Regions from separate parts of the Bacillus smithii genome, predicted to be linked through region 2. Evidence: riboswitches for the same ligand, from Rfam matches in the RefSeq annotation. Region 2 holds a riboswitch; each other region holds the start of a gene.

Region 1 (10,990 bases), 820 kb from region 2:
AAGGGTGATCGCATGGGCCCCGAGGTTTAAAAAACCTCTGTATATTTTTTCGGTAATCCCCCTGCCGCCTGCTGCGTTTTCTCCGTTGATAATGATGACATCAGGACGGTATTTATCTTTTAATTTCGGCAGATATTCTGAAACCATATCTCTTCCTGGTGATCCGACGACGTCGCCGATAAAAAGTAGCTTCATATGTATTTCCTTTCTATTTTGTAATTTTGCTCAATGAAGAAAGATATAGCAGTTCTTAGGATAATGGCATCATTTAATCGTTGGCATTAGCTTTATTCAATGAAACACTTTGAATGAAGCCTTTTTGGCAAGGACTGTTACTCTAAATAAAGCGGTGTGAAATCTCACACCGCTTTTACTTCGCATATTCTACAGCCCTTGTTTCACGAATGACTGTGATTTTAATGTGACCAGGATAATCTAACTCTTCCTCAATCTGTTTGCGAATGTCTCTTGCCAGCCGATGTGCTTCTAAGTCATCGACTTGTTCAGGTTTCACCATGATTCGTATTTCGCGTCCCGCTTGAATGGCGTATGATTTTTCCACGCCTTCGTGAGATTCGGAAATCTCTTCTAATTTTTCGAGACGGCGGATATAGTTTTCAAGCGTCTCGCTTCGAGCTCCTGGTCTGGCCGCGGATAACGCATCAGCCGCCGCCACCAATACGGAAATCACAGATGTTGGTTCCGTATCTCCGTGGTGGGAAGCAATGCTGTTGATCACTACTGGATGTTCTTTGTACTTGGTTGCAAGTTCTACTCCAATCTCAACATGGCTTCCTTCTACCTCATGGTCCACCGCTTTTCCGATATCATGAAGAAGTCCTGCACGGCGGGCTAAAGTTTCATCTTCACCCAATTCCGCTGCCAACAGGCCGGCAAGATAGGCCACCTCTTTGGAATGATTCAGAACGTTTTGGCCGTAGCTCGTCCGGAATTTTAAACGTCCCAAAATTTTAATTAAATCAGGGTGAAGTCCGTGAACCCCCACTTCAAAAGTCGTTTGTTCGCCAACTTCGCGAATATATTCGTCCACTTCTCGTCTTGATTTTTCCACCATCTCTTCGATTCTTGCCGGATGGATTCTTCCATCCTGCACCAGCTTTTCAAGAGCGATTCGCGCAGTTTCACGGCGAATGGGGTCAAAACCAGACAAGATTACCGCTTCCGGTGTATCATCAATGATGAGGTCTATCCCCGTTAGTGTTTCGAGTGTCCGGATATTACGTCCTTCCCGTCCAATAATGCGTCCTTTCATTTCATCGTTTGGAAGGTTGACAACAGAAACGGTTGTTTCAGCCACATGCTCAGCGGCACACCGTTGAATGGCCAGCGACAGAATTTCTTTCGCCTTTTTGTCAGCCTCTTCTTTCACGCGAATTTCATGCTCTTTTATCATAAGAGCCGTCTCGTGGGACAATTCATTTTCAACGCGTTCCAAAATAATGGAACGGGCTTCTTCGCGAGTGAGACCCGAGATACGCTCCAGTTCGGCTTTCTGCGTTCGCACCATCTCGTCCACTTTGCTTTCCATCTCTTCAATATGTTGTTGTCTTTCAGCTAGAGAATCTTCCTTCTTTTCCAGCATCGACTCCCGATTATCCAAGAGTTCATCTTTGCGGTCAAGGTTCTCTTCTTTTTGCAATAAACGATTTTCTTGTTTCTGCAATTCGTTTCTTCGTTCACGAATTTCTCGTTCCGCTTCTGTACGAAGCTTATGAATTTCATCCTTTGCTTCCAGCAGGGATTCTTTTTTCACCGATTCCGCCTCGCGCTTTGCGTCTTCAATGATTTGATCCGCAATACTCTTTGCCCCTGCGATTTTATGCTCAGCAATGGATTTTCGAACAAAATAGCCAACAACTACACCGACGATTAGGCCAAGCAAAATGGAGATGATTATAATGGATGTCATTGTTTCACCTCCTCTTGCTATGAACTTGTATCATGCTTCTAACATGTCGGCTTGTACATTGTTTCCCTATCAATATACAGCGCGCTAGGCTTGCCAATTTTAGTGTGAAAAAATGTAAAATATACATATTAATTTTAAGGCTGGAAAAAATCATTGTCAAGCTTTTGTCAAATACAGCGTTGGTTATAAACGAGAAAGGGAGCGACCCTGCAGGATGAAAATTCATGAAACTTTGTGTTGAATCGCATCCGATCGAGCAAAACCGTCCAAAGTGACAAGGAACGGATGTAATCCGCAACATACATTAAGCGAGCTCGTTTGCCAAACAAGCCTCTAATAAAATACCTAAGAATAAAACCATTTAGTGAATCGCTCGCTGTCTTGCGGTACAGCACCCCCAAAGCCAACCTGTGCTACAGCAAAGCACCCTCCAATCATCACCCATAAAAAAATACCCGTCCAAAACTTGTAAATTTCAAACTACCCGCTTTAAAAATGGATCAGCTAAAATAGGTCATGTCTCCAACTCCGCTGCTAAAAATGAGAATCCAATAAGATTAAAGGCCAAGAAATCAAGAGTAGTGTCCTTATAACAGAATCGATTCCGAACAAAACTTGTCTTAGAAGTTTGTCCAAATAGCCACATCGACTGTGCCTGTCAGCTGATAATGTGGTCTCACCCACAGGTTAGACTTTCAAAACTCCCGCAATGTTTTTTCCTCATTGAACGGATTCACTAAAGATGAGTGCCAGACAGTTGCGACAACTGAGCAAAACCATCTCCATCAGAACAGCTCCACCTGAAAGTTTCCACTTTTTTGTCTTTCTGCAATAGTCCCTGCTCTTTTCAAATACAGAGTCAGTACCACCATAACCAGATGGAAGAAGGTTTATTCTCCCCAATTGAAAAAAGCAAAGCGAACGCTTTGCTTTTTATGCCTCATCATCGAGCAAGCTGAAATTTTCTTGTTCCTCCTCGTGGTTTTCCGGCTCAGCAGGAGGGGTGTCCAAACCGTAATGTTCCCGAATTTTATACATGATTTCATCGCGGATCTCTGGATTTTCTTTTAAAAACTGTTTGGCATTTTCACGTCCTTGCCCTAGTCTTTCTTCATTGTAGGAATACCACGAACCGCTTTTTTGGATAATGTCGAGCTCGGAGCCGAGGTCGATAATTTCCCCTTCTTTCGATATTCCTTCACCGTACATAATATCCACATCTGCGGTGCGGAAAGGCGGCGCCACTTTATTCTTCACTACTTTAATTCTCGTTTTATTGCCGACCATTTCATTTCCTTGTTTCAGCGTCTCTGCACGGCGGACTTCCAAACGAATCGATGAATAGAATTTCAGCGCCCGTCCGCCTGGCGTCGTTTCAGGATTTCCAAACATAACGCCTACTTTTTCGCGGATTTGATTGATAAAAATGGCAATCGTTTTGGACTTGTTAATGGCTCCGGACAGTTTGCGAAGCGCCTGGGACATCAATCTCGCTTGCAAACCGACGTGGGAATCACCCATTTCTCCTTCAATCTCCGCTTTCGGAACAAGAGCTGCCACTGAGTCGATCACGATAATATCAACGGCTCCACTACGAACCAATGCTTCAGCGATTTCTAACGCTTGTTCACCGGTATCCGGCTGTGAAAGCAAAAGTTCATCAATATCGACACCCAGTTTCTGAGCATAAACGGGATCCAGCGCGTGCTCAGCGTCGATAAAAGCCGCTTGGCCACCTCGTGCTTGCACTTCAGCAATTGCATGCAAAGCTACCGTTGTTTTCCCTGAACTTTCAGGACCATAAATTTCGATGATCCGACCTCGCGGATATCCACCTACCCCCAGCGCCGCATCCAAAGCAAGAGAACCGCTTGGAACAGTAGATACGTTTCGGTCCGTTTGTTCGCCCAATTTCATAATGGATCCTTTACCAAATTGTTTTTCTATTTGCTTTAACGCCATTTCTAACGCCGCTTGACGATCATTCACTCGCTATTTCCTCCTCAAATATCAATCTATTAAAAGCATATGGTTTTCCTCATTGATTTTGGATTTTATTCAACAGTATCTTCCAGAGCTGTTTTTTTGTTAAAGCCTACTAATAATATAAATGTTTCTGAAACGATTTACAAGCAAAAATCGAACATTTATTCGTCATTATTATTTTTCAAAATACCATGTTCAGCTGATCCTAATTTTTCCAGCTATTGCTAAAATTCACACGCTCTTGTTCATAAATTGGATTGAAAGTAAAAAAAAGAGGGGGGAAAATGTCCAAGAGAGGGATTAATGGTGGATGGTCACACGAAGAGAAATTGTCTGGATCATTTTCTACTGAATATTTTAAAACAAAGCAGAATGAAAAGCAAACAAAAGAAGAAAAAGGATTGAGTCAAGTATTTGTGGGCAGTTTTTTTCTCCCTAACAATGAAAGCGGATTCACCATTTTAGGGTACTCTCTTGATAAAAAATTTGTCTTTTTTAAAATCCGGCCAACTCCTTTAAAGTCTTGTACACTGGAATATTTGCCTTACCTTTTAGGTATAGGAGATTGTCTCTTGTGACTTCACCAATTGTACTTGTCACCTTTTCTACGTAATGTTTTGGTGGATTCTTTTCCTCCTTGGTTTCTGTCCATCTTTCGACTTTCCCAAATAATGTTTTCAATGCCAGATTGTCTAGGAAAGCCACCAATCCAGTAATCATGGCACTTACGCCTTTTTCTACCCAGCTACGTCCATTTTTGAGCCTTTTTGCGAAGACACTCATCGTTCCCTCGGCACTTCCCATTGGACGCATTCCTTTGGTGTCAATACCTTGTTCTTGGAGCCACTTCCGGTAATCCCCGAGGGCTTCAGGATATTTTTCTAGTTGACGAATCAATTGGTCAAGACGTTCTTCCTGATCCTCTGTCTCTAGTGTTCCAACAGCACTGTTTAATTCCGTAAGTAGTTTCTGACTGTCATAGGACGCTAGTGCCTTTTGCATTTGGCGATAGCGAGGATGCTTACGGAATAAGCTGCGAATATCCCTTGCCACGTGGAAACGGTCAATTGAAAAGAATGCCCTGCCTTTAAAATGGTCTCGACAGGCTGTAATCCATCCGGCACCATCCCCGTTTATTACTAGCTTATGGACAGTTGGGTCATACTCGAAGTTTTCAATGAGAAAATCCTCAAACGCCTCCCAAAATGGCTGGTTCCCACGGTGAATAAAATGGCGTTTGTCTTTCAAACTTACTCGTTTTCCGTTGATTTCCCAGCCCTGATGAACCGCTGCAATTTTTTCTTCCTTGCCCCGTTTTCCTTTTCCTTGACGTTTCACATATAGGCCGTCCACTTCCACGAATAGGACAGGATAGTTTACAGGCTGTCGCTCTTTTGGGATACTTTCAATCTGTAACAGGTGTTGACGTATAGCTTCGTGACTAATCACTCGGTATCCTAAAAGTGTTTCAAGCGTGTGTTCTGCCTTTCGATAGGATGGCCCTGTAATGGCAAGCTCTAGAGCCGCTTCTTCTATCAGCGGACTAAAGGAGCCGGTCCCTTCGAATTCCAAAGAGCGATCAAGCAGATAGACATATTCACCTTTCTCCCTGTCTCGGTAGTAGTTCCGTTTCACCTTTATTTCTCCAAAAAGACTGATAATAGTGGTGATACGCTTATCGAGTAGACGATAACGCTTTTTATTTCGTTCTTCAGCAATCTGCTTGTCCATGTCCTCTAATAGTGTTTTCATGACCTTTGAGAAGGTTTCCTGTAATTGCCTCCAAACTAATTGCTCAATCTGTTTTAAATTTGGATATACTGTGTTATTCTTTTGCATGAGGGGTTACTCCTTTGTTTGTGATTTAGTTTTGGTTGACTAAGATTCTACCAAGGAGTAACCCTCTTTTTCATGTTATTTGCTTATTAACTACCGCGCTTTCGCTTGGTGGCCCCCTCATTTGTTGAGCGTTCTAACGTTCCCTCAACAAATGAGGGGGTTAAATTTTGCCCACAATAATTTTACTCATACAAGAAAAAGAGAGCAATACGCCCCCTTTTCAAATTGTTTATATTTCAAGCTTTTCAGCCGAAATGCCGGTTGCTTTTTCGATAGCTTGATTGAGATCGGCAATTAAATCTTTCGGAGATTCCAGTCCAACAGAAAGACGAATCATTTCTTCACTGACACCTGCTAATTTCAACTCATCAGCTGATAGCTGTTGATGTGTAGTGGAGGCCGGATGGATTATTAACGATTTTGCATCGCCCACATTGGCGAGATGCGACCAAAGTTGAATGTGATCAATGAGCTTTTTCCCGCTTTCTCGACCGCCTTTAATGCCAAATACCACAATAGAGCCGAAGAAATTATTTAAGTATTTTTTGGCCAATTCATGGGAAGGATGATCGCTTAAGCTAGGATGAGACACCCATTCCACTGCTGGATGCTTCAGCAAATAGTCAACAATGACTTTCGTGTTATCGTGATGTCTTGGCAAACGAAGATGCAACGTTTCTAATCCTTGCAATAGCAAAAACGCACTATGCGGGCTTAAAGATGCCCCAAAATCACGCAATAGCTGTGCGCGGAGTTTTGTTGCAAACGCAGTTCCTCCTAAATCGGCATAACGCAAACCGTGATAAGTTGGGTCCGGTTCGATAAAATCAGGGAATTTTTCATTATTCCAATCAAAGTGGCCGCCGTCTACAGCAACTCCGCCAATAACTGTTCCATGACCGCCAATCCATTTTGTTGCCGAGTGAACGACAACATCGGCTCCCCATTTGATTGGATTGGAACCATATGGTGACGCAAACGTATTGTCTACAATCAACGGAATCCCATTTTCATGGGCAATGGCCGCAACTTTTTCAACATCCAACACATTTAGACTTGGATTTCCGATGATTTCTCCGAAAAGAGCTTTTGTTCGTGGAGTGATCGCTTTTCGAAAATTTTCAGGATCTTGAGCATCGACAAATTTTACATGAATCCCATATTTAGGAAAAGTAGCAGAAAACAAATTATAAGTACCGCCGTACAATTCAGACGCTGCGACAATTTCATCTCCTGCACTCGCAACATTTAAAACGGAGAGCGCGATAGCTGCCATGCCTGAAGAAAATGCTACAGCGGCAGTACCTCCTTCAAGCGCCGCCACTCTTTTTTCAAATACATCAACAGTTGGATTGGTAATCCGGGTATAAATATTCCCTTCTTTTTTTAGTCCAAATACAGCGCTCGCGTGTTCCGTATCCGGAAACACATAAGAAGTAGTTTCATAGATCGGTACTGCACGGGCACCCGTCGCAGGATCAGGTATTTGCCCTGCATGCAATAATTTTGTGTCTTTTTCCCATTGCTCGTTTGCCATAATAAAACCTCCCGAAAAATTCGAAGATTGAAATTTCAGCGACTTATCTGAGAATAGATCCCATCCTGATGGATGAGGAACAGTAAAAGCCCTCTTCCAATAAGAAGAGGGCTTGAGTTCATCATTTCCCTTCTTATCTTCCAGATCATTTCCTGATCTGTAGGAATTAGCACCTTTTCAAGCATTGATTTCTTGAAGGTTGCCGGGCTTCTTCGGGCCTATTCCCTCCGCCACTCTTGATAAGAGTCAATTCTGTTACAATATTGAATTGTGTGGCTCTTGTTTAAAGAATAGCGCAATAAAAAAGAAAAGTCAATCATTTTCAGCAAATTACTGACAAGTTCGCAGCAAAAAATGACAACCGTATTTAGCTGTACGGTTACGAATTTGATTCCGATCCCCTGCAAGCTTCAGCAATACGGCCTTTGATTCTTTTCCTTTTTCAGAAATGCCGATCCAAACAGTTCCAGGAGGATTTTCTTCCAAAGAATCGGGTCCTGCTACTCCCGTAAAGCTGATTCCAATATCAGCGTTAAGCTTTTTCCTTACATTTTCAGCTAACTCTTTCGCACACTGCTCACTGACCGCTCCGAACGTATCAAGCGTCTTTTTTGAAACATCGACCAGATGCTCTTTCGCTTCGTTTGTATAACAAACAATCCCGCCTTTTAAAACAGCGCTTGCTCCTGCAACAGCGGTAATCATACTTTGAAACAGTCCTCCGGTCAAACTTTCAGCGCAGGCAATCGTCTTATTTTGTTGTTTCAGCTTCTGTACTAATTCAGCTGCAATCGTAGTTTGTCCATAACCGTAAAAGTATTCGCCAACACGGTTTAAAATCTCTTTTTCTACTTTGTCTATCATCTCATTAGCTGTCTCTTTTGATCGGTGCTTCGCCGTAAGTCGGATGGTCACTTCTCCGTCGCCAGCTAAAGGCGCAATGGTCGGGTTTGTTTGGTTCATAATCATATCTTCAATCTCTGTCTCCAACTGCGATTCTCCGATGCCAAAGAAACGCAATACGCGTGAAACAATGCTTTCTTGGCGATCCAAAACATTTAATATAGCCGGCCTTCCATATTTTTCGAACATCGGCTGCATTTCTTTTGGCGGCCCCGGCAAAAGCATATAAAATTTATTTTTTGATTTCACAAACATACCGGGAGCCATGCCGTTTTCATTCGGCAAAACAAGACAATCCTCTAGAACAAGAGCTTGTTTTTTGTTATTTTCCGTCATCTCACGGCCTATTTTAAGGAAATATTGACGAATTCCTTTAAACGCTTCGTCGTTCAAAACGAGTTTCTTGCCTAGATGCGCGGCAATGGTTTCTTTTGTTAAATCATCACGTGTCGGGCCAAGACCACCTGTAAAAATGATGAGATCTGCTCTTTCTTCTGCTTTTTGAATCGTTGAAAGAAGCCGATCGCTGTTATCCCCGACAACGGTTTGATAAAATACGTTGACGCCCATTTCAGCCAAATGACGAGAAAGAAATTGTGCATTCGTATTGACGATTTGGCCGAGTAGAAGTTCGGAACCAACCGAAATAATTTCAGCATTCATAAAATAGTCCTCCTCAATCATATAGAGATCCAAACAGAAAAAGGCCGCTCTTCAACAAGAACGAAAGTGCATAACCGTCTTTTTCGAGTTCTTGGATGAGCCAGCCTTTCTAGTTGTTTCATTTCATTTTACTTGGAGTTTTTAAATGCATGTGCATTTTTGGCGAAATAATCCCAGCCTGACCATAACGTGAAAAAGAGCGCTACCCAAAGGGCAAAATCCGCAAACGGAATCGAGAAATTTTCAAACAAAATATTATGAAGAAGCAACGCAGAAATCGCAATGATTTGCGTCCATGTTTTAATTTTTCCAAGCATATTGGCCGCAACTACTTCTCCTTCCCCAGCAAGTACAAGGCGAAGCCCTGTCACCGCAAACTCGCGGCTGATGATCAAAATGACGATCCAAGAAGGAGCATATCCCAATTCAACCAGTATAATAAACGCAGCCGAAACTAACAATTTGTCCGCAAGCGGATCAAGAAATTTTCCCAGGTTCGTGACCAAGTTGTACTTTCGTGCAAAATGTCCGTCAATCCAATCGGTGGTCGAGGCAAGGATAAATACAAGGGCCCCCACGAAGTGAGTCACAGGCATGGTTGTCCCTAGAATGGTGATGTTTCCCCAATTGAATGGAACAACAAGCAAAATAACGAAGATTGGAATTAAACATATACGTGATACAGTAATTTTGTTTGGTAAATTCACAAGAAGTACCCCCACTATTCCATCGAAAACAGTATCCTAAACAATTTTAATTAATTTATTGCGCCGATTTACGATTTTGAATGATGATGTCCTGGCGAACGACCTGATTTGCAGGGATTTTATATTGAACGGTTTGACCATTCACTTTAATCTCTGTCGCAGGTGCAAAACCGACCACAATTTTCGCTTGACTGTGGCCTTTCAAATCAAACGTTTGCGTTTGTCCTTTTCGAAGCAAATTAGAAAAATACGATTTTCCGCTTTCATCGGTCACTTGAATCCAGCTTTCACCCGTTGAAGCAATCGATATTTTGAAATCTTTCGCATTCGTCAATTGGTAAACCGTTTGTCGACCACTAGACTGAACAGCTTTCAACTCGGATTGATCCTTTTTGTTCGCTTCTTTTTTGTCCGTTTTAGACGTTTTTTCTTCTTTCTTCGCTTCTTTTTTCGTTTCTTTCTTCTTGCTGACGGAATTTTCCTTAACAGGCTCTACATTTTTGGATTGCTCCACTTTGACCGTATGATCATTTCCGCTTTTTTCATTTCCGCCGTCTTTTGGAATCAATGCCCATACAAGAAAAATCGCTCCGATAATAAACACAGCTACAATAATCTTCGGCAAATAATCGAAAAACTTTCCCGAAGCCCCGCCGGAAACAGTCCTTCGCGAAGACGGTTCTATCCGCGTCACTCGCTGAGGAATTTCATCTTCATGAGAGTCCGGAATTTCATTTTTATATTCATTGAAAATTTCTTCAGCATCAAGCCCTACAGCCTCCGCGTACTGCTTAATAAAGGCTCGAACATAAAATTTTCCCGGCATCAGATCATATTTTCCTTCTTCAATGCCGGCCAAATATCTTTTTTGAATCTTGGTCATTTCCTGAACGTCATCAAGGGTAAGCCCCTTCGCTTCCCTTGCTTCTTTCAAGCGGTTTCCTAGTTCTGTCACCGTAAACACCTTCCAATTTTAAAAGTCAAATCCTTCGAACTCAGAATTCTGAAAAAGTTGATTTTTATACATCAAGTCGTATGTAATTTCTTCATTTGGATTATTGCGCAATTCGATGATATAGTCAAAATCATCAATGGAATATTCGCTGTTTTGGACAAAAATATCAGGATGCTCAATTACTTTTACGGCCGGGATCCGCATAATTTCTCTAATGAGCTGCCAATGTTTTTCATTTGCTTTCCTTACCGAAACGGCTCCGTCAATAATAAAAATATTTTGGTCGCTGTATTCTTCCCGAAACAATTGACTGCGGACAGTCTGCTTAATCAGCGTTGAAGAAACAAAAAGCCATCTTTTATTGGCGCAGACGCTTGCCGCTACAATGGATTCTGTTTTGCCTACACGCGGCATCCCGCGAATTCCAACCAGTTTATGACCTTCTTGTTTAAATAATTCCGCCATAAAAT
Region 2 (10,990 bases):
TTCCTGATCAATAAAATAATCCAATAAAATGTGAAGACCTTGGATATACGGAAAATAGGCTTCTCGAATCATGGACGCATATTCCGGCTTGAAATCGTCTCTAAATGCATAAGAAACTAAACAAAAAATGCCCAAAGTGGAACCTGAACAAGCCGAAAACTCAAACCATTCCATCTTCGGAAGCTGATCTTTATAACGAGAAAACCATTTTTTTAATCGTTCTTCTCTTTCTTCCACACAAACATGCTTATGTATTTGGAGATCGCAATAATATCGGCAAAGTTCAAGCAAGTAGGAGGATATAGCCGGATAATGATTGATTTTTTGCAAGACTGACTGGCATGTGCCGACTAATTCCCGTAAATAGCCGCCATCTTCCTGCTCGTTTCGAAATCGGTAATAAGGGCGAAAAGGAGCTCCTACCGTTAACGCATCTATCATCGATTCGTGAAGGGCAGCAAAATCTTTTGGATCAAGAGAAGTGCTCCGGTCGCATAAATTGTCCAAGTAATCGCTGATCGTCTGGTAAGCGACAATAAACTTTACAGCTTCTCCGAAATGTTCGCCGGACAGCAGCGCTAAAATCGAACCGCCTTCACAATGAAACGTTTTATGTTCGATACTGGCAAGTGCTTGTTTTTTCAATTCTTGATCAGGTATCGAGTTCGCCTTTTGTTTCCATTTGTTTAATTCTTTATGAACAGTTGGAAATACTTTACGATAAGCCTGCCCCATTAATGAAAATGGATGGGTGGGGATGGTCAATATTCTCACCTCTTTTAATCAACCACATAGCCAATGGAACGCAAGCAATTTTCGACAAAACTCTTCGTATATGCGAAAACCTCTTCTCTTTCCGGCTCATTAAAAATTTCATGGTACAGTTTCGGCCACTCTTTGAAATGCATTTCTGAAAGAGACAATTGCTGAAACCACTTTTTCACTTCATTCTTATCTACAATTTTATCATCTCCTGCTTGCATGACCAAAAATGGAACATCAGGCATTTTCGAAACATTTGTGAACGCAAGCTTTACAGCCTGTATCATTTCCCTGTACCAGCGGACTGACACCTTTGTCACGTACAACGTATCGTTTAAATCAATTTCACGTACTTCTTTATTCCTCGTCGCCATTTCAATCGATAATCCCGTTGCAAATTTAACGGAAGGCACCAGGGAATTTAAACCATAGGAAAGAACATCAAGAATTTTTGGCGGCGTGTGCAGAAGCCCTAAACAAGGCGAAGACAAGATCACCCCGGCCAGTTTGACTCGCTCTTCCTGCAATAGACGGATGGCAACAAGCCCTCCTAAACTATGTCCAAGCAAGAATATAGGCAAATCAAATTGGTAGGCAGCCTGTATCCACTCTTTCACTGCCGATATGTATTCATCAAAACGCTCAATATGGCCGCGCTTAGACCTGGATGTCGTTCCTTGCCCGGGCAAATCGCCCATTACTACATGAAAACCGGAATTTCTCCACATTTCAATGAGCCATCCATATCTGCCATGATGTTCAAAAGCGCCGTGAATCATGACAATGACGCCCTTTCCTTGTCCATCCTCGGGATCCCATTTCCACATGTTGATCAACCTCGCTTTTTTACAGATCTAGAGGTCCCTTTTGCCTCCGTTTCTTGTTCCTTTCATGCTCTCTAAACGGCTTCGTTGATAAATACCGACACTTCGCTTATAGAATCCAAGTTTTTTCAAACAGTGTCGACTCTTATCCATTACGGCCACTTGCTGAGATAGATTTTCTCCAACGTTCACATCATGTAGCAAAAATACAGATTTGGCAAGGAAGATACACACCACATTATACAAATCTTCTAAAATTCGATAGAATAAGGTAGAAGGAGCAATGAAAGGAGCCAAGAACGGTCATGATCTATCCTTATCACGAAAAAACGCCGAAAATCGCTGATTCTGCCTTTATCGCTGATTATGTCACCATTACGGGAGATGTTGAAATTGGCGAAGAATCCAGCGTTTGGTTCAACACCGTCATCAGAGGAGACGTTGCACCAACGATCATCGGTAAAAAAGTCAATATTCAAGACAACTCCGTACTTCATCAAAGTCCAAATAATCCATTAATATTGGAAGATGAAGTGACAATCGGCCATCAAGTGATTTTGCACAGTTGCATCATTCGTAAAAAGGCTCTTATCGGTATGGGTTCTATTATACTCGACCGCGCTGAAATTGGAGAAGGGGCTTTTATCGGAGCCGGCAGCCTTGTACCGCCGGGAAAAGTCATCCCTCCACACTCAATGGCTTTCGGACGGCCAGCCAAAGTCATCCGTCCCATAAATGAACATGATAAAAGCGAAATGGAACGAATTGTCCGGGAGTATGCCGAAAAAGCTCAGTATTATAAGCAGCTGCAAAATCAAAAGGATTAGTAGTATGTCCAAAAACCATTATCCCATTCCTGCCATCCACTTTCCAAGCAGGATCATGCGCCGGTATTGATTCAAACATCCATTTTGTTTTCCATCCGGTGCTCTCAAAAATGTTTTAGGTGGTGCTGAATGAATTTTACTTTCATGATTTTATTCTTTTTTCTCATTAGTTTAGGAATCCTTCTTCTTTTTATCATAAGATATTTCCGCGACAAATGGAAACCGGCCGTTTTAATAGCGTTGCTTTTTTTCTTGTTTCTTTCAGTCTTTTTCCGGGATGAAGTCAAATATTCGATTCCGTTCCAAAAATCGCTTATAGCATTTCATCATTGGACTCATTATTCTACAGTCAAAGTAAAAGAGAGCGTTTTGCTTGATTCCCCTCTCATTTCTCAATTGCCGGAACTGCCACGGGGATGCGAAGTGACAAGCTTGGCCATGCTCCTTCAATCAGCAGGCGTCTCCGTCGATAAAATGGAACTGGCCAAAGAAGTGAAAAAGAACCCTGCCACTTATCGAGTGGAGAATGGACTTATTTTTTTCGGCGACCCTGACAACGGATTTGTCGGCGATATGTATACGCTTTCTAAACCCGGACTGGGAGTTTATCATAAGCCCATTTTGGAACTGGCCAATAAATATTTGCCAGAAGGCAAGAAGGCATTAGATTTGACAGGAGCGGATTTTGAAGAATTAAAAGTCCATCTTTCCGACGGCCGCCCAGTTTGGGTTATCATCAATACCACTTACAATAAGCTGCCGGACAGCGCGTTTCAAACTTGGCATACGGAGAGCGGAAAAATAAAAATTACTTATAAAGAACACTCGGTATTAGTCACCGGTTATGACGATCAGTATGTGTATTTTAACGATCCACTAACCAATGTAAAAAATCAAAAAGCACCCATTGACTCCTTTGAAAAAGCATGGGTGCAAATGGGGAGACAGGCCATTACCTATCTCCCCTAGTTTTTTACCCATTATTACACAAGCTGCATTTCCCGTTGTTTTTGTGTTTGAAATTCATATTTGCCTTCTACATATACAGCATGCCAAATCATAAAAATAAGAACGGTCCAAATTTTACGGCTGTTATCTTTCTTCCCTTGGCAATGTTCTTCCAGTAAATCTAATACATATTGCTTGTTAATAAGATGCCCCGTTTCGCTTTCTTTAATAATGGTCACAGCCCAATCATGCATTTCTGCTTTCAGCCAATGGCGAATTGGCACCGGGAATCCCAGTTTCTTTCTATTTAATACATGATCAGGGACAATTCCTTCTGCAGCTTTTCGAAGGATGTATTTGGTCGTGCCATGAGCGGTTTTATAGCGCGTTGGAATTTTGGACGCCACTTCAAATACTTCTTTATCAAGGAATGGAACGCGCAATTCCAAAGAATGGGCCATTGTCATTTTATCTGCCTTTAACAAAATGTCACCGCGCAGCCATGTATGAATATCAATATACTGCATGCGATCGACATCGTCATAACCGACCGTTTCTGCATAAAATGGCTTTGTAATGTTAGTATATTCAAGGCCGTCGCGATATTGTCGCAATAGTTTCCGTTTTTCCTCTTCTCCAAACATCTTCGCATTACCGATGTACCGTTCTTCCATCGGCGTAACTCCGCGTTCAATAAAGCTTTTCCCTTTCACACCATCAGGCAAAATGGAAGCCAACAATCGAAGCAATTTTTTCCCAACTTCCGGTATGTTTTGAAAAACAGCTAACGATTGCGGTTCACGATAAATATTATAGCCGCCGAAAAGTTCATCTGCTCCTTCTCCTGATAATACGACTGTTACATGTTTTCTTGCTTCGCGAGCTACGAAGTACAACGGAACACAAGCCGGATCGGCCAGCGGATCATCCATATGCCAAATAATCTTCGGCAGTTCTTTCATATATTCTTCCGGTGTGATCACGTAGCTAATATTTTCCACACCCAATTTTTCCGCTGTTTCTTTAGCCACATCAATTTCACTATATCCATCGCGTTCAAATCCGACAGAGAATGTTTTAATCTTTGGATGGTATTGCTTGGCAATCGCAGCAACAAAAGAAGAATCAATTCCCCCTGAAAGGAAGGATCCGACAGGCACATCGCTTCTCATGTGTACTTTTACAGAATCAAGAAGCGCCTCACGCACCATTTTCACATATTCGTCTTCTTCGCGGTAAATCGGTTGGAAAGCGGCTTTCCAATAACGGCGAATCGTCATGTTTTCGCCGACTTTTTTAATAAAATAGTGGCCAGGTTCCAATTTTTGAATTTCCGCATGCAATGTATCAGGTTCCGGAACGTATTGATACGTAAAATAATGTTGAGCGGCATTCGCATTTAAGCTGCTTTCTTCACTGGCAAGCAAAATGCTCTTCTTTTCGGAAGCAAAAAAAGTACGTCCTCCTTCTTCTTTATAAAAAAATGGTTTAATGCCGAACGGATCTCTTGCACCGAACAACACTTGTTCTTCTTTATCCCAGATCACAAAAGCGAACATACCGCGAAGCTTTTCTACAGCTTTTTCTTTTAGGCGGCTGTACAAAGCGACGATGGTTTCTGTGTCAGACGAAGTAGCAAATTCAACGCCTTCTTTTAAAAGTTCTTCCCGTAATTCCACATAATTGTAGATCTCGCCATTAAAAATAATCCAATATCGTTCATTTTCAAATGACAGCGGTTGGTTTCCGTTTTCAAGGTCAATAATACTTAAACGTCGAAATCCTAATTGAACGTGTTCATCTTGATAAAATCCATCATGATCAGGACCACGGTGATAAATGATATCGTTCATTAATTTAAATTGTTCTTCCGTTAATTTCGGATAATCTTTATGATCATAAACGCAACCGATAAAGCCGCACATGACTATCACCTTTCTGTAATTTAAGTTCACATTACTAGTTTAACGAAATTGTGAATCTTGGCAAGGAATTTATTTCATGAAAAATTTCCATTTCATTCCGGAAGTTTCAAAATCAAATCACTTCCAATACCTCAACAGGAAAAGCGTCCAAGTTCAAAAGTCGAATTTTTTATCAGTCCTTTTCTAGTTGTAGGAGAGTTTGCCTATTGGAATGTTGTATAAGTATCCCCTTTTTCACGATGATTCATCAATTGTACCATTTATTCTCCACTATAGATGGCCACAATATTTGGATTCATTAAATAATCTTCACGTTCAAATGAAAAAGGAGCTACAGCTAAAAGTGTAACTCCTGTACATTTGTCTATTGATTTAATGCTTGTTCGCGAAGCGTTTGGGCTTTATCTGTTTTTTCCCAAGGAAGGTCCAAATCGGTGCGTCCGAAATGGCCGTATGCAGCTGTTTGTTTGTAAATTGGGCGACGCAGATCAAGCATTTTGATAATTCCAGCTGGACGCAGGTCGAAGTTCTTTCTCACGACGTCTACCAATACATCTTCTGATACAGCTCCAGTTCCGAATGTATCGATGGAAATCGATACCGGCTGAGCTACCCCAATCGCATAAGCAAGCTGTACTTCACACTTTTCTGCCAGTCCAGCTGCCACAATATTTTTAGCTACATAGCGGGCAGCATAGGCTGCAGATCGGTCTACTTTCGTCGGATCTTTCCCGGAAAAAGCTCCTCCACCATGTCTTGCGTAGCCGCCGTAAGTGTCTACGATAATTTTCCGTCCCGTTAATCCGGCGTCACCTTGAGGTCCTCCAATAACAAAACGGCCGGTCGGATTGATGAAATATTTCGTTTCATCATCGATCAATTCTTTTGGAACAATTGGGTCAATAACATGTTCTTTAATGTCGCGCTGAATTTGCTCTAACGTGATTTCCGGATGATGTTGGGCCGAAATGACAATCGTATCGATGCGCACAGGCTTGTCGTTTTCATCATATTCAACCGTTACTTGCGTTTTTCCGTCCGGACGCAAGTAAGGAATAATCCCTTCTTTGCGCACTTTTGTCAACCGGCGGGATAAAGAATGGGCTAAAGAAATAGGAAGCGGCATTAATTCTTCCGTTTCATTGCAGGCAAATCCGAACATCAAACCTTGGTCGCCCGCGCCAATCGCTTCAATTTCTTCATCCGTCATCGATCCTTCTCTTGCTTCCAGGGCGCGGTCCACCCCTTGAGCAATGTCGGGAGATTGTTCATCGATAGACGTCAAGACACCGCAAGTATCTGCGTCAAAACCGTATTTCGCCCGGGTATAGCCAATATCCCGCACCGTTTGGCGTACAATTTTGGGAATATCCACATAAGAAGACGTCGTAATTTCTCCAGAAACCAGCACAAGCCCAGTTGTTACTGAAGTTTCAGCAGCCACCCTTGCATTCGGGTCTTTTTCGAGAATAGCATCGAGAATGGCATCAGAAATTTGGTCGCAAATTTTATCCGGATGCCCTTCGGTGACAGACTCTGAAGTGAAAAGACGGCGTTTTTTTGACATCAAAGTTCCTCCTATCGCAGTTTCGATCAATTCCATTTCCTTCTTTTAACCCGCCAGTTAAGGTCTTGACAACAGAGAAAGTAAGCCTTATCTTTTTGGGGTCAAAACATTTGAAAATGGATGTTCGCTTTATTTTTAAACGGTACTCGTTTCCTTTCGTAGTATGGTATGATTGCCCGTTTCCAAAGGACCGGCAATCTCAATGGTCCAGCGCCAAACTCAATCAAAAAGAAAAACCTTTCCCAAAAGAATGCAGAGGAAAGGTTTTTGGTTACATGCGCCTTTCACTCTTATCGTTCAAGGTATTTACACCTTGCATCAGGTTAGCACCTTTCTCACAAGCCCCTCGCGTCGCCGGTACGACATAAGAAGCATGTCCTTTTACCTGACGGCTTCAAAATCATCGCTTGTCGTTGAGAAGGTTGCCGGGTTTCATCGGGCCTGTCCCTCCGCCAACTCAGGATAAGAGTATCCGTTCAATGTTAAACTATAACGTAGAAACCAAACGGGTGTCAACAAAATTTTGTCTTTCCGTTGACGCAATGTTTTCTTCCTGAAATAGAAATAAATTCTATTTTAAACCCGTCGCAACAGACGGTTTAAACGGACTCATTAAAACCTGAACCAAAAAACTCTGAATCATATCCTGTTTCTCCCTTTTTTCTTCCTTTTATATAGTATAGAATAGGCATGCCAATTAAGGAAAAGATGAAAAAAAATAGACAAAAATTTACGATAAATAGTATAGACTAATCGAATAAAAGTGTTATACTATTTCTTAAGTGAACTCGAAAATAACATCTAAAAATAAAAACAAAAGGATGGTTATTATTTATGAATTCTGTCATTTCGAATGAAATTTTGGAATTAGTTAAGGGATCCAATGTCCATGTTCAATTATCTGTCCCACAACTGGTTGAAAAAGTCCTTTCCAGAAAAGAAGGCGTATTAACTGCTTCCGGCGCCGTTCGCGCTCAAACCGGAAAATATACCGGGAGATCACCAAAAGACAAATACATTGTAAAAGAGCCATCAACCAAAGACAAAATAGACTGGGGACCGGTGAACCAGCCGATTTCTCCAGAAGTTTTTGATAAATTATACCATAAAGTCATTCGTTACTTAAAAGAACAAGAAGAAATTTTCGTATTTAAAGGATTCGCCGGCGCCGATCCATCTCATCGCCTTCCGATTCAAGTAATCAATGAATACGCATGGCATAATCTTTTTGCCCATCAGCTTTTTATCCGTCCGACGGAAGAAGAATTAGCGGGTCATCAGGCGGAATTTACCATTCTTTCGGCCCCTAATTTTAAAGCTGATCCTGAAGTTGACGGAACGAGATCAGAAACTTTTATCATTATCTCTTTTGAACGCAAAGTCATATTGATTGGCGGGACTGAATACGCCGGAGAAATGAAGAAATCCATTTTTTCGATCATGAATTACCTCTTGCCGGAATCCGGCGTCTTATCGATGCACTGCTCGGCCAATGTCGGTTTTGAAGGAGACGTTGCTCTGTTCTTCGGGCTTTCCGGAACGGGAAAAACCACTTTATCCACAGACCCGAACCGCCGTTTAATAGGAGATGACGAGCACGGATGGTCATCTACAGGAGTCTTTAATATCGAGGGCGGCTGCTATGCAAAATGCATTGGGCTTTCCGAAGAAAAGGAACCGCAAATTTATCATGCGATCCGCTTTGGGTCCGTTCTTGAAAATGTAGTATTGGATGAAAATACTCGGATTCCGGATTATAACGACTCTTCCTTGACAGAAAATACTCGTGCCGCCTATCCAATTGACGCGATCGATAATATTGTCGTTCCTAGTATTGCAGGTCATCCAAGCACGATTATCTTTTTGACCGCAGACGCTTTCGGTGTTCTGCCCCCTATCAGCAAATTGACAAAAGAACAGGCCATGTACCATTTTCTAAGCGGATACACATCCAAATTAGCCGGTACGGAAAGGGGCGTTACCTCGCCTGAAGCAACATTCTCCACATGCTTTGGAGCGCCATTCTTGCCTCTTCCGGCTACACGATACGCAGAAATGCTCGGCGAAAAAATCGATGAACATAATGTGCAAGTCTATTTGGTCAATACCGGATGGACAGGCGGAGAATACGGCGTCGGATCCCGAATGAAACTATCCTATACACGTGCAATGGTTCAAGCCGCTTTAGAAGGCGAACTAGCTAATACCGAAACTCAGAAAGACGAAATTTTCGGGCTGGAGATCCCTCTTCATGTTCCGGGAGTGCCGGACGAAGTATTGCTGCCGAAAAAAACATGGCAGGATGAAAAAGCATATGAAGAAAAAGCACTGGAATTGGCAGCCCGCTTCCGCGAAAACTTTAAGAAATTTACCAATGTACCCGCAGAAATTGAAAAATTGGGTGGACCTATTCAATAAAGATCGGCCGTTTGAAAGATATCCAATAATACCGAGATCCAACGTCAAACATCCCCTTCCCCCGCAAGAATTTTCTTGCGGAAGAAGGGGATAGTTGCTTTTATGATCATTTTGGTCCATTTTTCCTTTCAAAATGCCCCATCACCAACACGGTCCATGCACTTCGTAGATCAGTTGGAAGATGTTTAAAAAATGATTAGAAATCGAGTAGGAGGGAGCGATTAACTCCCGTCCTCTCACACCACCGTACGTACGGTTCCGTATACGGCGGTTCAATTAAGATAATTGACGCAAGTCTTTATAACTTCCGTGAATAGCTGTTCTCTTTATGCCAGTGGTCACTCCACCCTCCAAGAGGTCTCCCACGGGATTCACCGCTTCCTCCCTCAAGTGAGGTACTACGTTTTCTGTGTTCATCATGACTCACTGAATACCAAGGGCTATTCTCTCTTAATTGTTCGGTCCTTCTTAGTTGTTCTAGACCAACTAATACTATGACCTCTGCTGACTTCTGACGGTTCAGCTACTTATCACTAAGTAGGTTATGAAGAGTACTTCACATATCCGCCAGACCTCCCCGGGTAAGTACATGCACTTTCACACCATCTATCCGCCTCATTTACTCGATATGACCTTCGACAGAAAGAGCTTTGTTTTGTTATGCAAACTCACTCAATCATACCTAGCCTTATATGAGGTTCGTGTTCCTCGGACCGGTGTTTTGCCTCCAGCTTCCTTCAGATTCCGCGTCACCACGGACACCCTTGCTCTTGGCTAACCTCTACTTCTGTCTTCGGGGTTCGGGACTTACACCCTATAGTTCATGTACATGCCGGGCGCACATAAAAAATAAGGGTGCTGTTGCGCAACCCCTTATTTTCTGCCTTTGAAAAGGTGAACAGTCTATTGATTTTTTCAGTTCGTGGAGTTTAAAGCAATAAGCCTGTATGTGATGAGAGTTTCCTGATTTTCCCACACTACTTTTTCAATCACAGCGGTACCTGAAATATCGCCATCCAACGTTTTTTTGACAGGAACAGGTACATGCAGCGGATAAAGACGATACCCTTTTTTTCTTAACTGAAATAGATTTCCTCCCACTCTTTCCTCATTTCCTTTTGTCACAATCATTGTATTCAGTTCCAGCGGCATTCCCATCGTTTATGCCCTCCCAATGAAAATATCGTTCTCTCCCTTATCCTATCACGACAGGACCTGATTTTTCATCCATTGACAAGAGGATGTCACCATTTTGCGGTTCATTGCGGGCGGAAAATAATGAGTGAAGTTCGGAAAATACCAAGTAGTCACACGTTTTCCCAATTCTTTCAGTCTTTTTTCCAAGCGGTAAGCGTGTTCAATTGATACATTTTGATCTTTTCCCCCGTGTATGATCAACACTGGACAACAAAGATTTTCTAAATGATAGATAGGTGTTCTCCACTTATATTCTTCTGGCACTTTTTTCGGACTTCCGCCGATCACCCTTTTCATCATCCTTCTTAAGTCCTTCCGCTCTTCATAAGTTAATTCCATATCTGTTACCCCGCCCCATGAAACGACCGAAGCAGCATCCCGTTTTTCAATCGCTGTCAGCAGTGCCATAACACCGCCGCGGGAAAAGCCGAAAATATGAATTCGGTTAGGATCCACCTTCGGATTTCTTTTTAACAATTCAAAACCGGAAAAAGCATCTTCACGATCTTTTCCCGCGAAATC
Region 3 (10,990 bases), 1.4 Mb from region 2:
ACGTATTCCTATTTCTTCCGGTTGAAGTAGGCTAAATAATTTCTTTTGATCTTCTAAATTCGGACAGGCCGGATAACCAAAAGAATAACGTTGTCCTTGATATTTGGCCGCAAATCTGTCTCTCATAGTAAAATCAGTTGGATCCGGAAATCCCCAGAAATCACGCATTTCTTGGTGAAGGCGTTCGGCAAACGCTTCTGCCAGTTCCAACGCTGTCGCCTGCAGCGCATGGCTTGCTAAAAATTTTCCTTTTGCTTTCCATTCATTCGCTTTATCACGAACACCAAATCCGGCGCTGACGACGAACAAACCGACATAATCCATCAATCCGCTTTCTTTTGGTTTTAAATAATCGGCAAGACAAAGATACGGTTCTTTCTTTTGACGAGGGAAGGAAAAACGTTCTATCACCGTCTTTTGATCGGCGGGATCATAAATGATCACATCATTTCCATCCGATTGGGCCGGGAAAAACTGATACATTCCCTTAGGTTTTAAAATACCTGAGAAAAGAAAATCATCGATCATTTCCATTAACGCCGTTGCTTTTTCGTCGCCTTGCGCAAGCATTTTGTCTACTTTTCCTTTCAAACCAAGATGGTGGCCGATCAATGTTTGCAAGTTAATGTAAGGCTTCAAATACGCAATGGGATAATCAACGAAAAGATGTTTTTTCGTGTCTCTTGGCATTAAGACCGGTACATCTTGACGCACCGTTTTATTTGTCTTTTCCATGACCGCAACAGCGGCTGATTGAATGGATGTTTTTTTCCGTTCCGTTTCTGCTCTTTTGACTTGCTGGGCTTCAAGCTCCAATAAAAGATCTTGCTTTTCTTCTTCATTTTGCAGACGGTTGGCAAGAGAAAGGCCTTCCATGGCATCTTTCGCGTATAAAACGGGTCCTTCGTATTCAGGCGATATTTTCGTTTCGGTAAAACGTCTGGAAAGTGCTGCACCGCCGACTAGCACCGGTACGTTGATTCCAGCTTGCTTCATATCCTGAACGGTCATCACCATTTGTTGGGCAGATTTTACGAGCAAACCGGAAAGACCGACAATGTCGGGTTGTTCTTTTTGAACAGCTTGAATGAGTTCAGAAGGAGCTACTTTAATACCTAAGTCGATGACTTTAAAACCGTTGTTGCTTAAGATGATGTCGACTAAATTTTTGCCGATGTCATGGACATCGCCTTTAACGGTGGCCAGCAAGACTTTTCCTTTTCCGCTGTCATTGTCTGATTTCTCCATGAACGGTTCTAAAAAGGCAACGGCTGCTTTCATTACTTCAGCGCTTTGCAATACTTCAGCGACAATCAACTGGTTGTCATTAAAAAGACGGCCGACTTCCGCCATTCCGTCCATCAATGGTCCGTTGATGATGTCCAGAGGCGTTTCAAAGATTTCAAGCGCTTTTTGTAAATCAGGAATAAGACCTTCCTTTGTACCTTCGACTATATAATAGCGAAGACGTTCTTCTACTGTTTTCGGAAGTTCTTGAACTTTATGTTCCTTCTTTTTATCACGGTAAAATGCGGTAAAAGCAGCCAATGTGTCATCATTGGTTTCAAACAGCAGTTTTTCGGCCAGATGTCTTTCATCTTCCGGAATAGATGCATAGCGCTCCAGCTTTTCGGTATTGACGATGGCGTAATCTAACCCCGCCTGGGTGCAATGGTAGAGAAAAACGGCGTTTAATACTTCGCGTCCGACGGGAGGAAGGCCGAAAGAGACGTTGCTGATGCCAAGAACGGTCAAGCAGCGCGGCAGTTTTTCCTTGATTAGCCTGATTCCTTCGATCGTTTCCTGTGCTGATCCTATATATTGTTCATCCCCGGTTCCCACGGGAAAAACTAACGGGTCAAAAATGAGATCTTCCGGTTGAAGTCCCCATTTATGAACTAATAAATCATAAGATCGTTCAGCGATTTCTAATTTTCGTTCTCTTGTCACGGCCATTCCTTTTTCGTCAATGGTGCCGACCACCACCGCTGCACCGTATTTTTTGATCAGAGGAACGACTTTTTCAAATCGTTCTTCGCCGTCTTCCAAATTGATCGAGTTGATGATCGCTTTGCCTTGTGAATAGGTAAGGGCTTTTTCGATGACTTTTTCATCTGTGGAATCGATGACAAGCGGGACTTTTACTTTTTTAACTACTTCTTTTATAAAATTTTCCATATCGCTTAGTTCGTCTCGATCCGGATTGGCAAGACAGATATCGATTACGTGGGCGCCGCCTTTGACTTGGGCGCGGGCAATTTCGGACGCTTCTTCATATTTTCCTTCGATAATCAGCCGCTTGAACTTTCTAGAACCAATGACATTCGTTCTTTCACCGATAAAAAGAGGCCTCATCGAATCATCATAAATAAGTGGTTCGATGCCTGATACGGCATGGCCGTGGGGCTGATTCGGCCGTTTTCGGGGCGGGTACGGTTTGACGGCTTCGCTGATCGCTCGAATATGCTCTGGTGTCGTTCCACAGCAGCCGCCTACTAGGTTTAGCCATCCTTTTTCAGCAAACCCGGCAATTTTTTTGGATAAGGATTCTGGAGTTTCGTGATATTTTCCTTCTTCATCCGGCAATCCCGCATTTGGATAACAGCTGACAAATGATTGAGCCAGTCCGGAGAGCGAACGGATATGGTCCGTCATAAATTCCGGTCCTGTTGCACAGTTCAATCCAACAGACAAAGGGTTCATATGCTCTAAAGAGAGATAAAAAGCTTCGATGTTTTGGCCGGCCAATGTAGTCCCCATTGGTTCAATCGTGCCTGAAATCATCAAAGGAAGAGTTTTTCCCGTTGCTTTAAAAGCTCTTTGGATGCCGAGAAAACCGGCTTTCACGTTGAGCATATCTTGGCTGGTTTCAAGAAGGAGAAGGTCGCAGCCGCCGTCAATCAGACCTCTTGCTTGGATTTCAAAATGCTTGCTGAGCGATTCAAAATCGATGCCGCCGGTTACAGATAACGTTTTGGTCGTAGGCCCCATAGCACCAGCCACAAAACGCGGCTTTTCCGGTGTTGAAAATTCGGCAGCAGCTTTTTTGGCGATTTCGGCTGCCCGACGGTTAATTTCATAAGCTCTATCGCCGAGATTGTATTCATTCAGAACAAGCGGTGTTCCGCCAAATGAGTTGGTTTCAATAACATCGGCACCGGCTTCCAAATAAGAGCGGTGAATCCACTCGACCACATGAGGGGCTGTGATGTTTAAATATTCATTACAGCCATCATACTGCTCGCCTCCGAAATCGTTCGGTGTAAGGCCGGCTTGTTGAATCATGGTTCCCATTGCTCCATCGATGATGAGGATTCGTTTTTCTAGTTCGTGTTCAATTGGATGTTGTAATTTCGGCATGTACAGTCTCTCCCTTTTTTGCATCTTGTTCCCGAATATAGCGAGCCAAATCGGCTGTCATTTCATAACGAAGGAAAGGAGTAATGAGATAAATTCCGTTAAAATACCGAAGAGCAGTATCGATTAATTCTTTGGCGATCTCAATCCCCGTTTGCTGGGATTTTTCTTTATCTCCGTCGAATGCTCTCATTCGCTCTATAATTTCATCGGATAATTTTATGCCTGGCACTTCATTATGCAAAAATTCTGCGTTTTTGAGGCTTGTTAATGGCATAATTCCGATGAAAATAGGGACATTTAAGTGTTTCGTTGCTTCGTAAATTTCTTTTATTTTTTCCTTTGTAAAAACCGGCTGTGTGATAAACGAATCGGCTCCGCATTCTATTTTTCTTTCCATCCGTTTGACTGCTTTTTCCAGTACGCGGACATTCGTATTAAAAGCAGCGGAAACGGAAAAATGAGTTTTTTGTTTTAATGGTTTCCCGGAAAAAGAAATCCCGTTGTTCAATTGCTTAATTAATGAAATCAGTTCCAAACTGGAAACGTCGTATACGCTTGTGGCACCGGGAAAGTCACCCACTTTTGTCGGATCGCCTGTAATGACAAGAATATCATGAATACCTAGGGTGTGGAGGCCCATCAAATGCGATTGCAGTCCTATTAAATTGCGATCTCGGCAGGTTATATGTACGAGCGGGCGAATACGCTGGTTGGCCTTTACTAAAGCCGCCATTGCCATGTTGCTGATCCGCGGTGAAGCCAACGAATTATCGGCCATTGTAATCGCGTCGATTCCGACTTCTTTAAGTACTTGAGTCCCTTGAAAATATTGAAAAGTATCCAAATGTTTCGGAGTATCCAATTCTACGATAATCGTCCGTTTTTTCTTCGCTAGTTCGTGAAGAGGGGGATCGAGCGGTGCCGGTGGTTCTTTTACAATGATCGGTTTTTCGGGTTTCACCGATTTTTGATGAATGGGAGAAAGACCTGATAATGCTTTTTTGACGGCTTCAATATGTTTCGGCGTTGTGCCGCAGCATCCCCCGATAAGACGGACTCCTTGATTGCGCAATTTTACCGCCGCTCTTCCGAAATACTCGGCTTCCGATTCGTAGATCACTCGGCCGTCTTTCACATCCAGCAGGCTGGCGTTAGGATAAGCGGAAAGATACGCTTTTTTGGGCAATGTAGCTTTTTCAAGTGCTTGTATCATATGGTAAGGTCCAAGTCGACAGTTCACACCCACCAGATCTGCCCCGTGATCTTCCAAACGGTGGAGAGCTTCATTCAGAGATAGACCGTTTTGAAGGACACCGGGTTCATGCATGGACACTTGAGCGATAATTGGAATGTTTGTTAATTTTCGAGCTATTTTTAAGACGGTTGTCAATTCTTCAAAGTCATAGTAAGTTTCGAGAAGCAGTCCGTCTGGATTTTCATTCAATAAACTTTCTGCCTGTTCTAGGAAGGCCTCTTTTATATCAGCCAGTGAGCAGGTATCTTTACGGAAGCCGCGAATGCCCCCAATTGTACCGAAAACAAACGTTCCATGATCAGCCGCTGCTTGTTTGGCAAGACGGACAGCCGCTTTATTTATTTGTTTGACGTTTTCTTCCAGTCCGTAACGACGCAGTTTTACAGCGTTGGCACTGTAAGTATTGGTTTGGATGACATCGGCCCCGGCAAGAATATACTCTTCATGTATTTTTGAAATGATTTCTGGCTTGGCAATATTCAATTCTTCATAACAATAGTCAATTCCATATGAATAGAGGAGCGTGCCCATTGCGCCATCGGCTGTTAAAATCTCTGTTTTCAATCGATCCAAAAATCCCATGCGTATTCCTCCTCTCATTACGGATAAAATGAAAAAAGCCTTCCGTAAGAAGGCTTTTGATGGATGATGTCCAAAATGATCCTTCTTATCTTCCAAACTCGAAAGTTTGCTGGATTTAGCACCTGGCCAATTCGGCTGGTTGCTGAGGATTCATCGGGCCAGTCCCTCCACCTCTCTTGATAAGAAATCTATGAAATTTTTTTCGTATTTTCAGATTTATTAAATTAATAATAGCTTTTCTTCAGGCAGCGGTCAAGAGAATTTTTGGCAGATCGCGTGTTCAAAAGCTAGCTGAAATCATTCATCCTGAAGAAAAGAAATCAGAAAAGTCTTATCTCCGGCGGTCTAAAGAAGGTTTATATGAGGGGCTTAATAAGATCGAAAAAAAGTCTGCCTCCGAAAAAGCAGGAGGGATGAGGGCCTGCTTTTTTTTAATCGGAGAGACAGACTTCTTTAACAAGCGTTAATTTTTTACTTTTTTTAACTGAGGGATGACATGCAAAGACCGGCCTGTACCAATGGCGACTGATTCGAGCGGACTTGGTGCGAGGTTTACGGGGACAATCATCTGGCTTGCCAACCATTCTTTTAAACCGTTCAGCAGGGAAGCTCCTCCTGTTAAAATAATTCCTCTGTCAACAATGTCACCGCTAAGTTCCGGTGGTGAATTTTCCAGCGTAGCACGAACTGTTTCTAATATTTGTAAAACGGTTTCCTTTATCGCTTTCTGAATTTCTAAGGAAGTAATAGTAATCGTTTTGGGGAGTCCCGTTACTAAATCCCTTCCGCGAATCTCCATTTCTTGGATATTATGATCGATGGGCGCATATCCAATTTCTTTTTTCAGCATTTCTGCGGTCGGTTCGCCGATTAGCAGGTTGTACTCTTTCCGTACATATTGAATGATATCTTCGTCCATTTTGTCTCCGCCAATTCGAATCGAATTGCTGCACACCACTCCGCCATAGGAAATAATGGCCGCTTCAGTAGTGCCTCCACCGATGTCGACAATCATATTAGCAATCGGTTCATCTACCGCCAAATCTGCTCCGATGGCCGCTGCAATCGGTTCTTCAATCAAATGGACGGTTTTCGCTCCGCAGCTTCGAATAGAGTCTTCAATCGCTCTTTTTTCGACTGTTGTCGCTCCAGATGGGGCGCAGATCACGACATTCGGCTTTCGCAAGGTGATTCCAAGCGCTTTGTTTACTTTTTTCATGATGCTTTTTAGCATTTCCGTTGTCACTTCAAAATCAGCAATAACCCCATTTTTTAATGGACGAATAACGGAAATGTTGGCGGGGGTTTTTCCGATCATTTTTTTTGCTTCTGAACCTATTGCCAATAATTGTTTCGTATGTATATCAATCGCTGCTACAGAGGGTTCGTTTATAATAATTCCTTTATTTTTACTATATACAAGGGTATTGGCCGTGCCTAAGTCAATTCCAATATCTTGAGAAAGCACCTTTTATACCTCCATTTCGAATAAGCCAAACAAATTTGACGCATGTTCAGAAGAATCATATCGTCTTTATCCTATAAAAGTATACAAGTTTTTTTGTTGAAAAGTATATGGGTTTTATTGTCAAAATATGTTGTTACAAATGTAGAAGATTTGTAACAATGGCGGGATGAACGAATCTATCAGCATTTTCGACATAAGGGGAGGGGGGAATGTGCTTGCTGTTGTTTATAAAACTTAATCTTTGTAACTTTATGTAAAAGAATGTCGCAGCAGAATTTCGCCATTCAAGTTTTCTTCAGGACGTGTTTACGTTAATAGAGGCATTTATCATTTTGAAATGCCATTTTTAAAGAATGAAAATCGGACTATTCTATAAATCTAATGAGCTTATTCCGACTTAGGAGGATTGTAGGACTATGTTTCACGGTTTTGGAGGAGCCGAAAAAAAAAGGAAAGGGCCGGAATTCCTTGTAGAAATGTGAGCGGAGAGCAAGTGTAGTATAGTATCAAGATTGAAGGATTGGAGAATTCCGGCCTTTTGAAAAATTACTTATTCCATTTTGGAGAAAAATTCAGCTAGTTCTTGGCTGTGAAGTTTCCGTGCTTTCCGATGTTCTGCCCGATTGAGAGCTGTTTCATTCAGCCATTTTTCTTCTTCAGATTCCGGAACCACTTCAGGCACTTCTGTCGGTTTTCCGTTTTCATCAAGGGCAACAAAAGTTAAGAAAGAGAGAGCCGCAACTGCTTTTTCACCCGTTAATAAATTTTCGGATGTTACTTTTACGAATACTTCCATGCTTGTCCGACCAGTATATGTGATTCGAGCTTCTAATGTCACAGAGTCACCGCTGTTAATTGGTTTAAGGAAATCTACGGAGTCCGTTGAAGCAGTTACAACCGGTCTTCTTGCAAATTTAGTTGCGGTTATAGAGGCGATATCGTCTATGTATGCCATCAACTTTCCGCCGAATAAAGTACCATGTTGGTTTGTATCCGGTGGAAGGACAAAACTTGTTTTGACTGTTAGAGTATCACGCATTGGTATTTTCTTTTTCATGAATCTTTCACCTCGTGGACTATTGAGTTGCTAATAAAATGTTACGTTCACTTATAATCTTAACATGAAACTTACGAACAATGCATTTTGATTTTATTATATAAATAAATTTTTTGCAATAGCGATATTTATGATTGTATTTTAATTCTTTATTGTGTATAAATATTAATTATAAAGGTTTTTATTTTACGAAAGTTTTTAATATTGACATGATCAATTAAAAAAGTTTCAAAAAAGGATGGTACATTGGAAAGGGAGTGTTTATAAATGGCAATCGTTCATACGGTGACAGCCGAACAATTGAAAGGAAAAGATTTACTGACTCTTGCTGATTTTACTCCGAATGAAATTTCTTATTTTATAGAATTAGCAGCTGATATGAAAAAAAATCCTTCCGCTTATTCTGAAAGTTTAAAAGGGAAAATTCTCGGGATGATTTTTGAAAAAAATTCGACCCGTACGAGAGTCTCTTTTGAAGCTGCCATGATCCAGCTCGGGGGGCATGGAATGTTTTTGGATTCGCAGCATACTCAAATAGGACGAGGAGAAACAATCGAGGATACAGGAAAAGTATTGTCGAGATATCTGGATGGGATCATGATCCGGACGTTCGGACATGACAAAATCGAGTCGCTGGCGAAAGCAGCCGACATTCCTGTCATCAACGGATTGACGGATTTATCACATCCTTGTCAAGCGCTTGCAGATTTGTTGACGATTTACGAATGGAAAGGAGAGTGGAAAGGGGTCAAGTTAGTATATGTAGGAGATGGAAACAATGTTGCCCACTCTTTAATGATAGGGGCGGCTTTGACAGGAATGGAATGTGTTGTGGCGACTCCAAAGGGATTCGAGCCTGACCCGCAAGTCATGACAAAAGCACAAGCATTGGCAGAAAAAACGGGAGCTTGTATAACCTATTTGGAAAATCCGAAAGAAGCAGTGAAAGAGGCTGATTTTATTTACACAGATGTGTGGGTCAGTATGGGACAGGAAAAAGAACAGGAAGAACGAAAGAAGATATTTATTCCTTATCAGGTAAATCAAGGACTTTTCCAATATGCTAAGCCGGACTGTAAATTTATGCACTGCTTACCGGCTCACAGAGGAGAGGAAGTAGCAGCGGACATTATGGATGGGCCGTCATCGATTGTTTTTCAAGAAGCGGAAAATCGTTTGCATGCTCAGAAAGCCGTTCTCTATAGTTTGTTGCAAGATTAAAAAGTACAAAAAAAGAGGCGAACTTAAAGGTCGGCCTCTTTTTTTGTGCGTATTTCAGGTTATGGCAAAAAGGTCTCTCCCATTAAATAACGGTCGATTTCTCGAGCTGCTTCACGGCCTTCGTGAATGGCCCAAACGACCAAACTTTGCCCGCGGCGCATATCTCCGGCAGCGAACACGCCCTCCACGTTCGTTGTATATTGGCCGTATTTTGCTTTCGCAGTATTCCGGCTTGTTTTTTCTACTTGAAAGGCATCAAGAAGTTTTGGTTCAGTTCCGGTGAATCCAATGGCAATTAATACTAGTTGAGCCGGCCATACTTTTTCCGTTCCCGGAATTTCTTTCATTGTATAGGTTCCGTCTTCATGATAGGTTTTTTCCATTTGAACCGTATGCAATTCTTTCACATGGCCATTTTCATCAGCCACAAATTTTTTCGTTTGAATTAAATATTCGCGTGGGTCTTCTCCGAAAATCGCAGCGGCTTCTTCATAGGCATAATCTAATTTAAAAGTATTCGGATATTCCGGCCATGGATTGCGTTCCAATCGTGAATCAGGCATTTTTTCATGCTTTCCAAATTGGACGACGCTTTTGGCTCCTTGACGCAAAGCCGTTGCTACACAGTCAGCTCCCGTATCTCCGCCGCCGATGACAATAACATCTTTTCCTTCCGCAGAAATCACTTCTGTTCCGTCCAACAATCCTTTAATGCTTTTCGTTAAATAATCCATGGCAAAATAAATGCCTTTTGATTCACGGCCCTCTATTAATATGTCGCGATGTTTTTGAGAGCCGGCGCATAAAAGGACTGCGTCAAACGATTCCTTTAGTTCTTCGGCGCTGATATCTTTTCCGATTTCCGTGTTTGTCACAAACGTAATGCCTTCTTGTTTCAGTAAATTCACGCGTCTGTCTACGGTAGATTTTTCAAGCTTCATCGAAGGAATCCCGTATGTCAGCAGTCCTCCGACACGATCGTCTTTTTCAAATACGGTAACCGTATGACCAGCTTTATTCAGCTGATCGGCAGCCGCAAGACCGGCAGGACCTGATCCGACTACGGCCACTTTTTTCCCCGTACGCACTTTGGGAGGGTTTGGCTTAATCCATCCTTCCTGGAATCCTTTGTCAATGATCGCTTTTTCAATAGATTTGATTGCCACCGGATCATCGGAAAGGGCGACAGTACATGATCCTTCGCAAGGTGCAGGACAAACGCGTCCGGTAAATTCAGGGAAGTTGTTTGTTTTCAAAAGCCGTTCTAATGCTTCCTGCCAACGGTTTTGATATACCAAATCATTCCATTCGGGGATTAAGTTATAAAGAGGGCAGCCGGAAGGCATCCCTCTTAATTCCATTCCCGTATGACAGAAGGGGGTTCCGCAATCCATGCAGCGGGCGGCTTGAATCTTTAATTCGTTCTCGGAGAAAGGGAGCTGATACTCATTCCAGTCCTTGATGCGAACTTTTGGATCACGTTCCGGTGCTTTTTTTCTTTTATATTCCAAAAAACCTGTTGCTTTTCCCATGCTTCTAACCCCTTTCTCTACTAATTGATGGCTTCTATCATTCGCTGATCGTCAGATATGGTCTTTTTTTCGACAGTACTTTCAAGAAAAGCGGCGTATTCAGCTTCAGACTGCGTCTTTCCTTCCAAAAGGAAATGTTGGATTTTTTGTTTCATTTCTTTATATTCTTTAGGAATTATTTTTATAAAGCGGCCGGATGTTTTGCTCCAATTGTCGAGAATTCGTTTGGCCAACGGGCTGTTTGTGTAGTCAACGTGTTTTTTTATAAGAGATTTCACTAAGTCCTCATCTTCTTTTGACAACGATTCAAACAGAAGAGATGATTCTCGGCATTGACGTTTCGTCAATCCAGACATTTTTTCATAGATATATACGACGCCGCCGGACATTCCGGCTGCAAAGTTTTTCCCAACATCGCCGAGTATGACGACATTGCCGCCGGTCATATATTCACAGCCATGGTCTCCTACACCTTCGACCACTACGTCGACTCCGGAATTTCGAACGGCAAAACG

Evidence for each region. A riboswitch is a leader RNA that binds a small molecule or an ion and turns the genes downstream of it on or off. The one in region 2 is predicted to bind S-adenosylmethionine.
Region 1: another riboswitch for S-adenosylmethionine. It lies ahead of BSM4216_RS08390 (O-acetylhomoserine aminocarboxypropyltransferase/cysteine synthase family protein); the one in region 2 lies ahead of metK (methionine adenosyltransferase).
Region 3: another riboswitch for S-adenosylmethionine. It lies ahead of BSM4216_RS03095 (bifunctional homocysteine S-methyltransferase/methylenetetrahydrofolate reductase); the one in region 2 lies ahead of metK (methionine adenosyltransferase).

What each region holds. Positions count from the first base shown of each region.
Region 1 covers NZ_CP012024.1:1,777,590-1,788,579, forward strand. Annotated here, with positions in the region: gene BSM4216_RS08370 (TIGR00282 family metallophosphoesterase) at 1-195, opposite strand, end outside; gene rny (ribonuclease Y) at 371-1,930, opposite strand; gene recA (recombinase RecA) at 2,864-3,919, opposite strand; gene BSM4216_RS08385 (ISLre2 family transposase) at 4,412-5,755, opposite strand; gene BSM4216_RS08390 (O-acetylhomoserine aminocarboxypropyltransferase/cysteine synthase family protein) at 5,985-7,292, opposite strand; SAM riboswitch class I at 7,423-7,538, opposite strand; gene BSM4216_RS08395 (competence/damage-inducible protein A) at 7,623-8,858, opposite strand; gene pgsA (CDP-diacylglycerol--glycerol-3-phosphate 3-phosphatidyltransferase) at 8,987-9,565, opposite strand; gene BSM4216_RS08405 (helix-turn-helix domain-containing protein) at 9,621-10,520, opposite strand; gene BSM4216_RS08410 (DUF3388 domain-containing protein) at 10,539-10,990, opposite strand, start outside.
Region 2 covers NZ_CP012024.1:2,597,217-2,608,206, forward strand. Annotated here, with positions in the region: gene BSM4216_RS12145 (tetraprenyl-beta-curcumene synthase family protein) at 1-765, opposite strand, end outside; gene BSM4216_RS12150 (alpha/beta fold hydrolase) at 780-1,589, opposite strand; gene BSM4216_RS12160 (gamma carbonic anhydrase) at 1,892-2,413, shown strand; gene BSM4216_RS12165 (C39 family peptidase) at 2,543-3,382, shown strand; gene asnB (asparagine synthase (glutamine-hydrolyzing)) at 3,397-5,286, opposite strand; gene metK (methionine adenosyltransferase) at 5,651-6,853, opposite strand; SAM riboswitch class I at 7,141-7,322, opposite strand; gene pckA (phosphoenolpyruvate carboxykinase (ATP)) at 7,688-9,271, shown strand; gene BSM4216_RS12185 (DUF2584 domain-containing protein) at 10,187-10,429, opposite strand; gene BSM4216_RS12190 (alpha/beta hydrolase family protein) at 10,475-10,990, opposite strand, start outside.
Region 3 covers NZ_CP012024.1:661,290-672,279, forward strand. Annotated here, with positions in the region: gene metH (methionine synthase) at 1-3,360, opposite strand, end outside; gene BSM4216_RS03095 (bifunctional homocysteine S-methyltransferase/methylenetetrahydrofolate reductase) at 3,335-5,197, opposite strand; SAM riboswitch class I at 5,280-5,383, opposite strand; gene mreBH (rod-share determining protein MreBH) at 5,661-6,665, opposite strand; gene BSM4216_RS03105 (acyl-CoA thioesterase) at 7,216-7,722, opposite strand; gene argF (ornithine carbamoyltransferase) at 7,990-8,943, shown strand; gene BSM4216_RS03115 (glutamate synthase subunit beta) at 9,003-10,475, opposite strand; gene gltB (glutamate synthase large subunit) at 10,496-10,990, opposite strand, start outside.